DNA from 2 places in the Neorhizobium sp. T7_12 genome. Region 2 is predicted to be linked to the other one. Evidence: riboswitches for the same ligand, from Rfam matches in the RefSeq annotation. Region 2 holds a riboswitch; the other holds the start of a gene.
What was found. Region 2 has a riboswitch for cobalamin ahead of C5J26_RS25845 (DUF1636 domain-containing protein). Riboswitches for the same ligand answer to the same signal wherever they lie in the genome.
Positions count from the first base shown of each region.

Region 1: it holds a riboswitch for cobalamin, as region 2 does, so the genes downstream of both, bluB (5,6-dimethylbenzimidazole synthase) here and C5J26_RS25845 (DUF1636 domain-containing protein) in region 2, are expected to answer to the same signal.

Region 1 is NZ_PVBK01000002.1:511,912-516,431, forward strand. It holds gene C5J26_RS08495 (GFA family protein) at 1-340, shown strand, start outside; gene C5J26_RS08500 (NAD+ synthase) at 401-2,074, shown strand; gene C5J26_RS08505 (TolB family protein) at 2,090-2,920, shown strand; cobalamin riboswitch at 2,948-3,137, shown strand; gene bluB (5,6-dimethylbenzimidazole synthase) at 3,217-3,903, shown strand; gene C5J26_RS08515 (hypothetical protein) at 3,904-4,520, opposite strand, start outside.
Region 2 is NZ_PVBK01000017.1:34,479-38,998, reverse strand. It holds gene cobN (cobaltochelatase subunit CobN) at 1-442, opposite strand, end outside; gene cobW (cobalamin biosynthesis protein CobW) at 460-1,497, opposite strand; gene C5J26_RS25845 (DUF1636 domain-containing protein) at 1,494-1,904, opposite strand; cobalamin riboswitch at 2,011-2,251, opposite strand; cobalamin riboswitch at 2,311-2,540, shown strand; gene C5J26_RS25840 (CbtB-domain containing protein) at 2,577-2,753, shown strand; gene C5J26_RS25835 (CbtA family protein) at 2,767-3,528, shown strand; gene cobO (cob(I)yrinic acid a,c-diamide adenosyltransferase) at 3,525-4,139, shown strand; gene C5J26_RS25825 (cobyric acid synthase) at 4,142-4,520, shown strand, end outside.

The sequences.
Region 1 (4,520 bases), on a different contig from region 2:
GGTCACGGCCTGCCATTGTTCGCAATGCCGCCGCCAGACCGGGCTTTATTACGCGGCGACCAGTGTTCGCGTTGAGAACATGACGCTCGAAGGCGAGGAGGTGCTCAGCTGGTATCGCGCCAGCGACGAGGCGCGGCGCGGTTTCTGTTCGCAATGCGGCTCCGCGCTGTTCTGGCAGGCAGAGGGTGCGGCAAGCATTTCGATTCTGGCGGGCGCTTTCGACCAGCCGAGCGGGCTTGTCATGGGCGAGCATATCTATTGCGCCGACAAGGGGGATTTCTACCAATTGCCGGAGGACGGCGTGCCGCATTATCCGGGCGATCGTCCCGCATCCGCCTGAATGACAAAAAACTCTCGGAACGACGTTGCCGCCGTCTGCTGCGGACGTTAAATCGGTACCATGACCCAGGATATAAGCCAGACACTCCGTATCGCCGTTGCCCAGCTCAACCCGACTGTCGGCGATATCGCCGGCAACCTGGCGCTGGCCCGAGAAGCCCGAAAGGATGCGGCCCGCGAAGAGGCGGATCTTATCCTGTTCACCGAGCTCTTCCTGTCCGGTTATCCGCCGGAGGACCTCGTCCTGAAACCGGCTTTCCTCAACGCCTGCCTGAAGGCGGTGGAGGAGCTTGCGGCCGATACGGCAGACGGCGGCCCCGGCGTCATCATCGGCTTCCCGCGTCAGGGCGCGGAAGGCCGGCACAATTCGATCGCCGTGCTCGACGGCGGCAAGGTGATCGCAGTGCGCGACAAGATCGACCTGCCGAACTATGGCGAGTTCGACGAGAAGCGGGTCTTCATCGCCGGCGAGATGCCAGGCCCGGTCAATTTCCGCGGCGTCCGGCTCGGCATCCCGATTTGCGAGGATATCTGGGGCGATCTCGGCGTCTGCGAGACGCTCTCGGAGAGCGGGGCGGAAATCCTGCTCGTGCCGAACGGCTCGCCCTATTTTCGCGGCAAGGTCGACATCCGCCATCAGGTCGTTCTGAAGCAGGTGATCGAGACCGGCCTACCGATGATCTATGCTGCCCAGCTCGGCGGCCAGGACGAACTGGTCTTCGACGGCGCAAGCTTCGGCTTCAACACCGACAAGTCGCTCGCCTTCCAGATGAGCCAGTTCGAGCCGGCCGTCGCCGTCACCGAATGGAGACGGATTGGCGAGACCTGGCATTGCGCCCGCGGGCCGATGGCCCGCATTCCGGAAAAGGAGGAGGCGGACTATCGCGCCTGCCTTCTGGGCTTCCGCGACTACGTCAACAAGAACGGCTTCAAGTCGGTCGTGCTCGGCCTCTCCGGTGGCATCGACAGTGCCATCTGCGCGGCGATCGCCGTCGATGCGCTGGGCGAGGAGAGGGTGCGCACGGTGATGCTGCCCTACCGCTACACCTCCGAGGATTCGCTGAAGGACGCGGCCGATTGCGCCAAGGCGCTCGGCTGCCGCTACGACATCGTGCAGATCGCCGAGCCGGTGGACGGTTTTTCGTCGGCGCTGGCCGACCTGTTCGAAGGAACCGAGGAGGGGATCACCGAGGAGAACCTCCAGAGCCGCGCGCGCGGCACGATCCTGATGGCGATCTCGAACAAGTTCGGCTCGATGGTGGTGACGACCGGCAACAAGTCGGAAATGTCGGTCGGCTACGCGACTCTCTACGGCGACATGAATGGCGGCTTCAACCCGATCAAGGACCTCTACAAGATGCAGGTCTATGCGCTGGCCGCCTGGCGCAACGAGCACCTGCCGCCGACGGCTCTTGGCCCGAGCGGCGAGGTGATCCCGAAGAACATCATCTCCAAGGCTCCGTCCGCGGAACTCAGACCCAACCAGACCGACCAGGATTCGCTGCCGCCCTATCCGGTGCTCGACGATATCCTCGAATGCCTGGTCGAGCTGGAAATGGGGACCGAGGAGATCGTTGCCCGCGGCCACGACATCGCAACCGTTCACCGGATCGAGCACCTGCTCTATCTCGCCGAATACAAGCGGCGCCAATCGGCGCCGGGCGTCAAGATCACCAAGAAGAACTTCGGCCGCGATCGGCGTTATCCGATCACCAACCGTTTCCGCGATCGGTAGGAGAGGATCATGGCCCTGCGCAGCTCGGTCGAGATCTTCAATATCCGGACGAGGATGATGCGGGTGGTCTGGCAGACGGAAGCCCTGTTCGAGGCGCCCAACTGGTCGCCCGACGGGCGCTACCTGATGCTCAACAGCGAGGGGCTGATTTATCGTCTGTCACCGGAGGGTGATGATGGACCGGAACTGGTCGATAGCGGCTTTGCCCGCCAATGCAACAACGACCACGGCATTTCGCCGGACGGTTCGCTGATCGCCATTTCCGACAAGGTAGAGTTCGGCAAGTCGGCGATCTATGTCCTTCCCGCAGGCGGCGGCGTGCCGCGGCTGGTGACCCAAAACCTGCCGTCCTACTGGCATGGCTGGTCGCCGGACGGAAAAAGCTTCGCCCATTGCGGCATCCGCGGCGACGAGTTCGACATCTATACGATCGGCATCGAAGGTGGCGCAGAGACGCGGCTGACCTTCGGCGAGGGCCGCAACGACGGGCCGGATTTTTCGCCGGATGGAAAATGGATCTATTTCAATTCCAGCCGCACCGGATTGACGCAGATCTGGCGGGTTCCGGCCGCCGGCGGCGTGGCCGAGCGGATCACCGATGGCGGTTACGGCGACTGGTTCCCGCATCCGTCACCGAAGGGTGACAAGATCGTCTTTGTCTCCTACGACGCCGATGTCTTCGACCACCCGCGCGATCTCGACGTCCGCGTCAGGCTCATGGACATGGACGGCGGCAATGTCGAAACGCTGTTCGAGCTTTTCGGCGGGCAGGGCACGATGAATTCGCCGAACTGGTCGCCGGATGGCGATGAGTTTGCCTATGTGCGCTATTTCCCCGTCGCATGAGTGCCTTGCGCGGAGGATAGCGTAAGGGCATAACCGATCCTGTCAGGTGCCGGCGACAAGCCGGAGAATCGGGAATCCGGGGTGGAACCGGAACGTGCCCAACGCTGTGAGGTGGACGCTCGGCCGCAGGATATGAAAGCCACTGGGAAACCGGGAAGGCGGCGGTTGAGGCGGATGAAGCCAAGTCAGAAGACCGGCCTGACAAGATAGACCAGCCCGCGCGGACGGCGGAAAGGTTTCGGACCTCTCCTTGCTTCTGAAAGGCAGGGGAGCGACGGCATTGTTGGGGACAAACGATGCAGCCTGATCCTTTCGCGCATGCCTTGCTGCCTGCCGGTGAATTTTCGAAGGCCGAGCGTGCGGCCGTCTACCGGGCGATCGAGACGCGCCGCGACGTGCGCGACCAGTTCCTGCCCGATCCGCTGCCGGACGACCTGGTAAGGCGGCTGCTTGGCGCCGCGCATTCGGCACCCTCGGTCGGCTTCATGCAGCCCTGGAATTTCATCCTCATCCGCGATCAGGCGGTACGGGAGGCCGCCCGGGCTGCCTTTTCGCGTGCCAATGACGAGGCCGTGGAGATGTTTGCCGAGGAAAGCCGCGACCTCTACCGCAGCCTCAAGCTCGAAGGCATCGTCAAGGCGCCGCTGTCGATCTGCGTCACCTGCGATCCGGATCGTGCCGGCCCGGTCGTGCTCGGCCGCACCCACAATCCGCGCATGGACGTCTATTCGACCGTCTGCGCCGTGCAGAACCTGTGGCTTGCGGCAAGAGCCGAGGGCGTCGGTGTCGGTTGGGTCAGCATTTTTCGCGAGGAGGACGTGCGTGCACTGCTGGGCATTCCCGACTGCGTCGAGATCGTCGCCTGGCTGTGCCTTGGTTATACCGACCGGCTCTACGCCGAGCCGGAATTGGCGCTCAAGGGCTGGCGCCAGAGGTTGGCCCTGGATGAGCTGATCTTCCAGGATCGCTGGGAGAACCGCTGATCACTGCTGCGGCTGCGGTCCTGCCGATTTCGGATTGCTGAGGTCGATATCCGCTTCGGGCAGGAAAGCCGGCCCGACAGTGCGCACCTTCTTGTTTGGATCGTATGGCCGCTCCGGCGGCGGCGTGAGCACCGGCGGCTGGAGCGCGGCCTGCGGCTTTTGCGGGCGGGTCTGCAGTTTGGTAATCCCGGAATAGGGTTGCTCTTCTCTCGGAAGTTCGATGCCCGGCACCTTTCGGCGGTCGTCGACAACAGGCGGCAGCGGCTCGAAGGAGGGGATGCAGCGCTGTTCGCGAATGGCGGCGAGAATGGCATTCCGCTCTTCCGAGGGCAGGATCATCTGCCGCGAACTGTTCCGTTCCGCCGCCAGCGCGTCGCGGCTCTGCTCCATTCTTTCCAGCGCATCCCGCATCTGGCCGCAGACCTCGGCATTCGGGCCACCCAGAACCACGACGCTGCCATTGCCGCAGCCGGCTCGGCGCATGTCGACCCGCAATTCCCGGATATCGGTATTGTATTCGCCAAGCTGCTGGGCGTAGCTGCGCGCCGCAGACGTGTTGCCGATGATCTGCGGGCTGTTTCCAAGTTTCCGGTAAAGGGCTGCACAAACGGCAGGGT
Region 2 (4,520 bases):
TATTCGCCGGACCGCCCTCGCGGAAACAGCTCAGGATGCCGGCGATCCGGTCTTCCGCAACGGTCGAGGCCGCGATCAGCCGTTCGTCGCGGATGCTGCATTCGCCGGGCAGCAGCGCCAGCGCGATCTTCCTGCGGCGCGCCAGCCGCGAAAGCTCCTCGACACCGTAGGACCAGCGATCGTAACCGCCGAGAATGCGCACGAGGATGATCTTGGCATGGGCCGCCGTCTTCTCGATCCAGAGATCGACGGACATCGGATGGCGCAGGTCGGAAAGGCTGGTCAGCCGCAGGCTCGGCAAGTTTGAGCCCCAGACGGCCGCGATGCCGTTCAGGTCGCTGCCGGAAAAGGACAGCACCACCACATCGGCCGGCGACTGGTTGAGGTCGACCGGTTCGATGAGGTCGTCAAGCGACGACGATGTGGTGGCGAGTATGTGCATCCTTCCCTCGGGCCTTCTTATGCGGCCAGCATCCTTTCGATCGCGGCGCGGTCGATGCCTTTTTCGCCGATCACGACGAGGCGGCTTGTCCGCGCTTCGCCGGGTGCCCAGGCGCGGTCGAAATAATGGTTCACGCGCGATCCTACCGCCTGAACCTGCAGGCGCATCGGCTTGTTCGCGACTTCCACGAAGCCTTTTATGCGCAGCACGTTTTCCGCCTCCGCCGTCGCGGAAATGCGTGCGGCGAGCTGTTCGGCGTCGGTGACTGCGGCCAGATCGACGACGAAGCTGTCGAAATCGTCGTGATCGTGGTCGAGTTCGTCGTCGTGATGGGTCTTGCGGTTTTCGATATCGTCCTCGACGGCGAGGCCGAGGCCGATCAGCACGGCCGGATCGATGGCGCCGTTGGCGGCCGAGACGATTTTTACGGCACGTGGCAGATGGGCGGACACGCGATCCCTGGCGGTCGCGAGGCCGGCGGCATCCAGGAGGTCGCTCTTGGTGAGCACGATCATGTCGGCGCACGCCACCTGGTCCTCGAACACTTCCTCGACCGGGTCGTCATGGTCGATCGAGCCGTCCGCGTCGCGCTGCGCTTCCAGCGCCTCGTGATCGTCGGCTACGCGACCTTCGGCAAGCGCCAGTCCGTCGACGACGGCAATCACCGCGTCGACAGTCACCCGTGCCTTGACGTCAGGCCACTGGAAGGCCTGGACGAGGGGTTTTGGCAACGCGAGGCCGGAGGTCTCGATGAGGATGTGATCGACGCGGGGTTCGATGGCCAGGATCCGGTCGATCGCCGGCACGAAATCGTCCGCCACGGTGCAGCAGATGCAGCCGTTGGCAAGCTCGATGATGTTGTCTTCCGGGCAGCTTTCGATGCCGCAGCCCTTCAGCACGTCGCCGTCGATGCCGACATCGCCGAATTCGTTGACGATGATCGCCAGCCGCTTGCCCTTCAGGTTTTCGATCAGGTTGCGGATCAGCGTGGTCTTGCCGGCGCCTAAGAACCCGGTAACGACGGTGCAGGGAACGCGGTCGAACGAAACGCTCATGATGGCATGTCCTCGTGGTGATGAAAGGGTGGAATACGGGCCGTCATGCCCTTGCCGCGCAGGCAGGTCGGGCGACCGCGAAGGGGAAGGAAGCCGCGCTCGTCCTCGGCCAGCATCATCGCACCGGTGACGATGTCCTCGACATTGTCGAGCGACAGGTGGCCGAAGACATAGGACCAGCCGCTCTTGTGGTTGAAGGCGGCACTCGGGCTTTTTTCGCAATTTGCAAGGCAGGTGACGGGCTTGACCGCGAGCGGCTTGCCGCTTGCTGCCTCGCGCAGCGCCGCGATCAGTGCGATGCCCGGTCGGATTTCGCCGTCGGACGCGTCACGGCAATTGGTGCAGACGAAAATCGTCACATCTGCCGGGCCGGCGGTTGCCGGATCATCTGGTCGGTGGTCACTCATCGGTCAGCCGCGTTCCCGCCGGGGTCGAAAAATCGGGGCGCGGAGCAGAAGGTCGAAATCCCTCTGCGGTGATCGAGAAACTTCCTCCGGAGCACCCCGCCCGGTGAAGCAAAATTAATCGGACGGCAGGTCTCCTGGCTCGCGGGTCGTCGCCATTTGCCTGCCTTCCCAGGATACCGTTGGCCGGATTTCCCAGTGGCTTGACGGCCGAACGGCCGTTTTAGGCAATGGCTCGCCGCCTACAGTTGCGGGGGCAGCCGCGGCATTGATCCTGAAAAAGGGATCGCACCGCATTCTCTCTTAGCCCTCCCCGTTGCCGGAAAGGGACCATCTCTCTTCAAGTAAGCCCGGTCGCAGGCCCATGTCAATGCGTCGCAAAGGCGATTGCCGTGACGCCGAATTCGTCTATAGTGACCGAGCCTATGGTGCCCGAAAGGGTTTTAGAGGGAATGCGGTGCGACGGAATTCTGCCGTCCAACCCGCGGCTGCCCCCGCAACTGTAAGCGGAAAGTCTTCGACCAAAACGGCCGTCCGGCCGTCAAGCCACTGGGAAATCCGGTCAACGGTATCCTGGGAAGGCGGGAGAAGGCGTCCGATCCGCGAGCCAGGAGACCTGCCAGAGGCGGCAAAGAACGTGAACGGCCCTCGGGTGGAGGGCGAAAGGACGAGATCATGGTACTGAATTCTGCTGCAGCTGCAGTCAGCCTCTCCGCTTCGAAAATCATCCCCCTCAGCATGACGGCCCTGCTCGGCCTGTTCATCGTCGGCTTTGTCGGCTTCTCGCATCTGGAAGTCGTCCATAACGCCGCGCATGACACGCGCCACTCGCTCGCCTTCCCCTGCCACTGAGGAGTTCTCCCCAATGTCGTTGTTTCGCAACATCGTCTTCACGGCGGTGATCGCCGGACTTTTGTCCGGACTGCTGCTGACCGTGATGCAGAGCTTCTCCACCGTGCCGCTGATCCTGCAGGCGGAAGTGTTCGAAAATGCCGCGCCCGAGGCGGGCCACAGCCATGATGCTGCACCTGCCGCAGGCGCCACGGCATCCGCCGCCGAGCATCACCACGGCGAGGAAGCCTGGGCTCCCGCCGATGGCTTCGAGCGTTTCATCTATACTGCTGCCGCCGACATGCTGTCGGCTATCGGTTTTGCCCTTGTCCTGGTTGCCGCCTCGGAAGCGTTCGGCGGCTTCAAGGGCTGGCGCGGTGGCCTGATGTTCGGCATTGCCGGCTTCCTCGCCGTCATTCTCGCGCCCGGCCTCGGCCTGCCGCCGGAACTGCCCGGCATGCCGGCTGCGGAACTCGGCCCGCGCCAGATCTGGTGGGTCTCGACGGCGGTCTGCACGGCAGTGGGTCTCGGCCTGCTCGCCTATACCCGCTCGGCTGTGTTTGCAGCCCTTGCGATCGTGCTGCTGATCGCCCCGCATCTGGTCGGCGCGCCGCTGCCGCCAAGCCATGAAACGGCGGTCCCGATGGATCTCCATGCTCGCTTCGTCAACGCCGTCTACGCCACCAACCTGGTGTTCTGGGCGGTGCTCGGTGCGCTGGCCGGGGTCGTCCGCGAAAAGTTCCGCGCTGGCGAGGGAGCTTCTGCCGGATCTCCGGCGAAGCTTGTTTCCCGGTGAAGGAGATCGACGAGGCGTCCGTCGAGCGTCACCGCGCCAAGATGGCGAACCGCAAGGCGGTTCAGGATGCGGAAGTGGCCGAGAAGACCCAGGAAAAGGGTCTTCTCATCGTCCATACCGGCCCCGGCAAGGGCAAATCCACAGCCGCCTTCGGCCTGGCGCTGCGCATGCTCGGCAACAACCGCCGGGTCGGCGTCGTACAGTTCATCAAGGGCGCCTGGTCGACCGGGGAGCAGCCCGCGCTTGCCGTCTTCGGCGACCGCGTCGTCTGGCACACGATGGGCGAGGGTTTCACCTGGGAGACCCAGGACCTGAAGCGCGACGTCGCCGCGGCGGAAAAGGCCTGGGAAAAGGCACTCGAGCTGATGGCGGACGAGACGATCGGGCTCGTCATCCTCGACGAACTCAACATCGCGCTCCGTTATGACTATCTCGATCTCGACAAGATCGTCGCCGCGCTACAGGCACGGCGGCCGGATCTGCATGTGGTCGTCACCGGCCGCAACGCCAAGCCGGCGCTGATCGAGGCCGCCGACATGGTGACCGAGATGTCGCTGGTCAAACACCACTTCAAGGCGGGCGTGAAGGCCCAGGCCGGCATCGAGTTTTAGCCATGGTTGGGTCCAAGCCAGCTCGGGCGCTGATGTTTCAGGGAACGGGCTCGGATGTGGGCAAGTCGCTGGTCGTGGCCGGGCTTGCCCGCGCCTTTACGCTGCGCGGCCTGAAGATCATGCCGTTCAAGCCGCAGAACATGTCGAACAATGCCGCGGTCACCGCGGATGGCGGCGAAATCGGCCGGGCGCAGGCGTTGCAGGCGCGCGCCGCCGGCGCGCCGCTCAGCGTCCACATGAACCCGGTGCTCCTGAAGCCGCAGAGCGAGGTCGGGGCGCAGGTGGTGGTGCAAGGCAAGGTCGAAGGCAATGCCAAGGCCGCCGAGTATCAGATGCTCAAGCGGACACTGATGCCGCGGGTCCTGGAAAGTTTCGAAATCC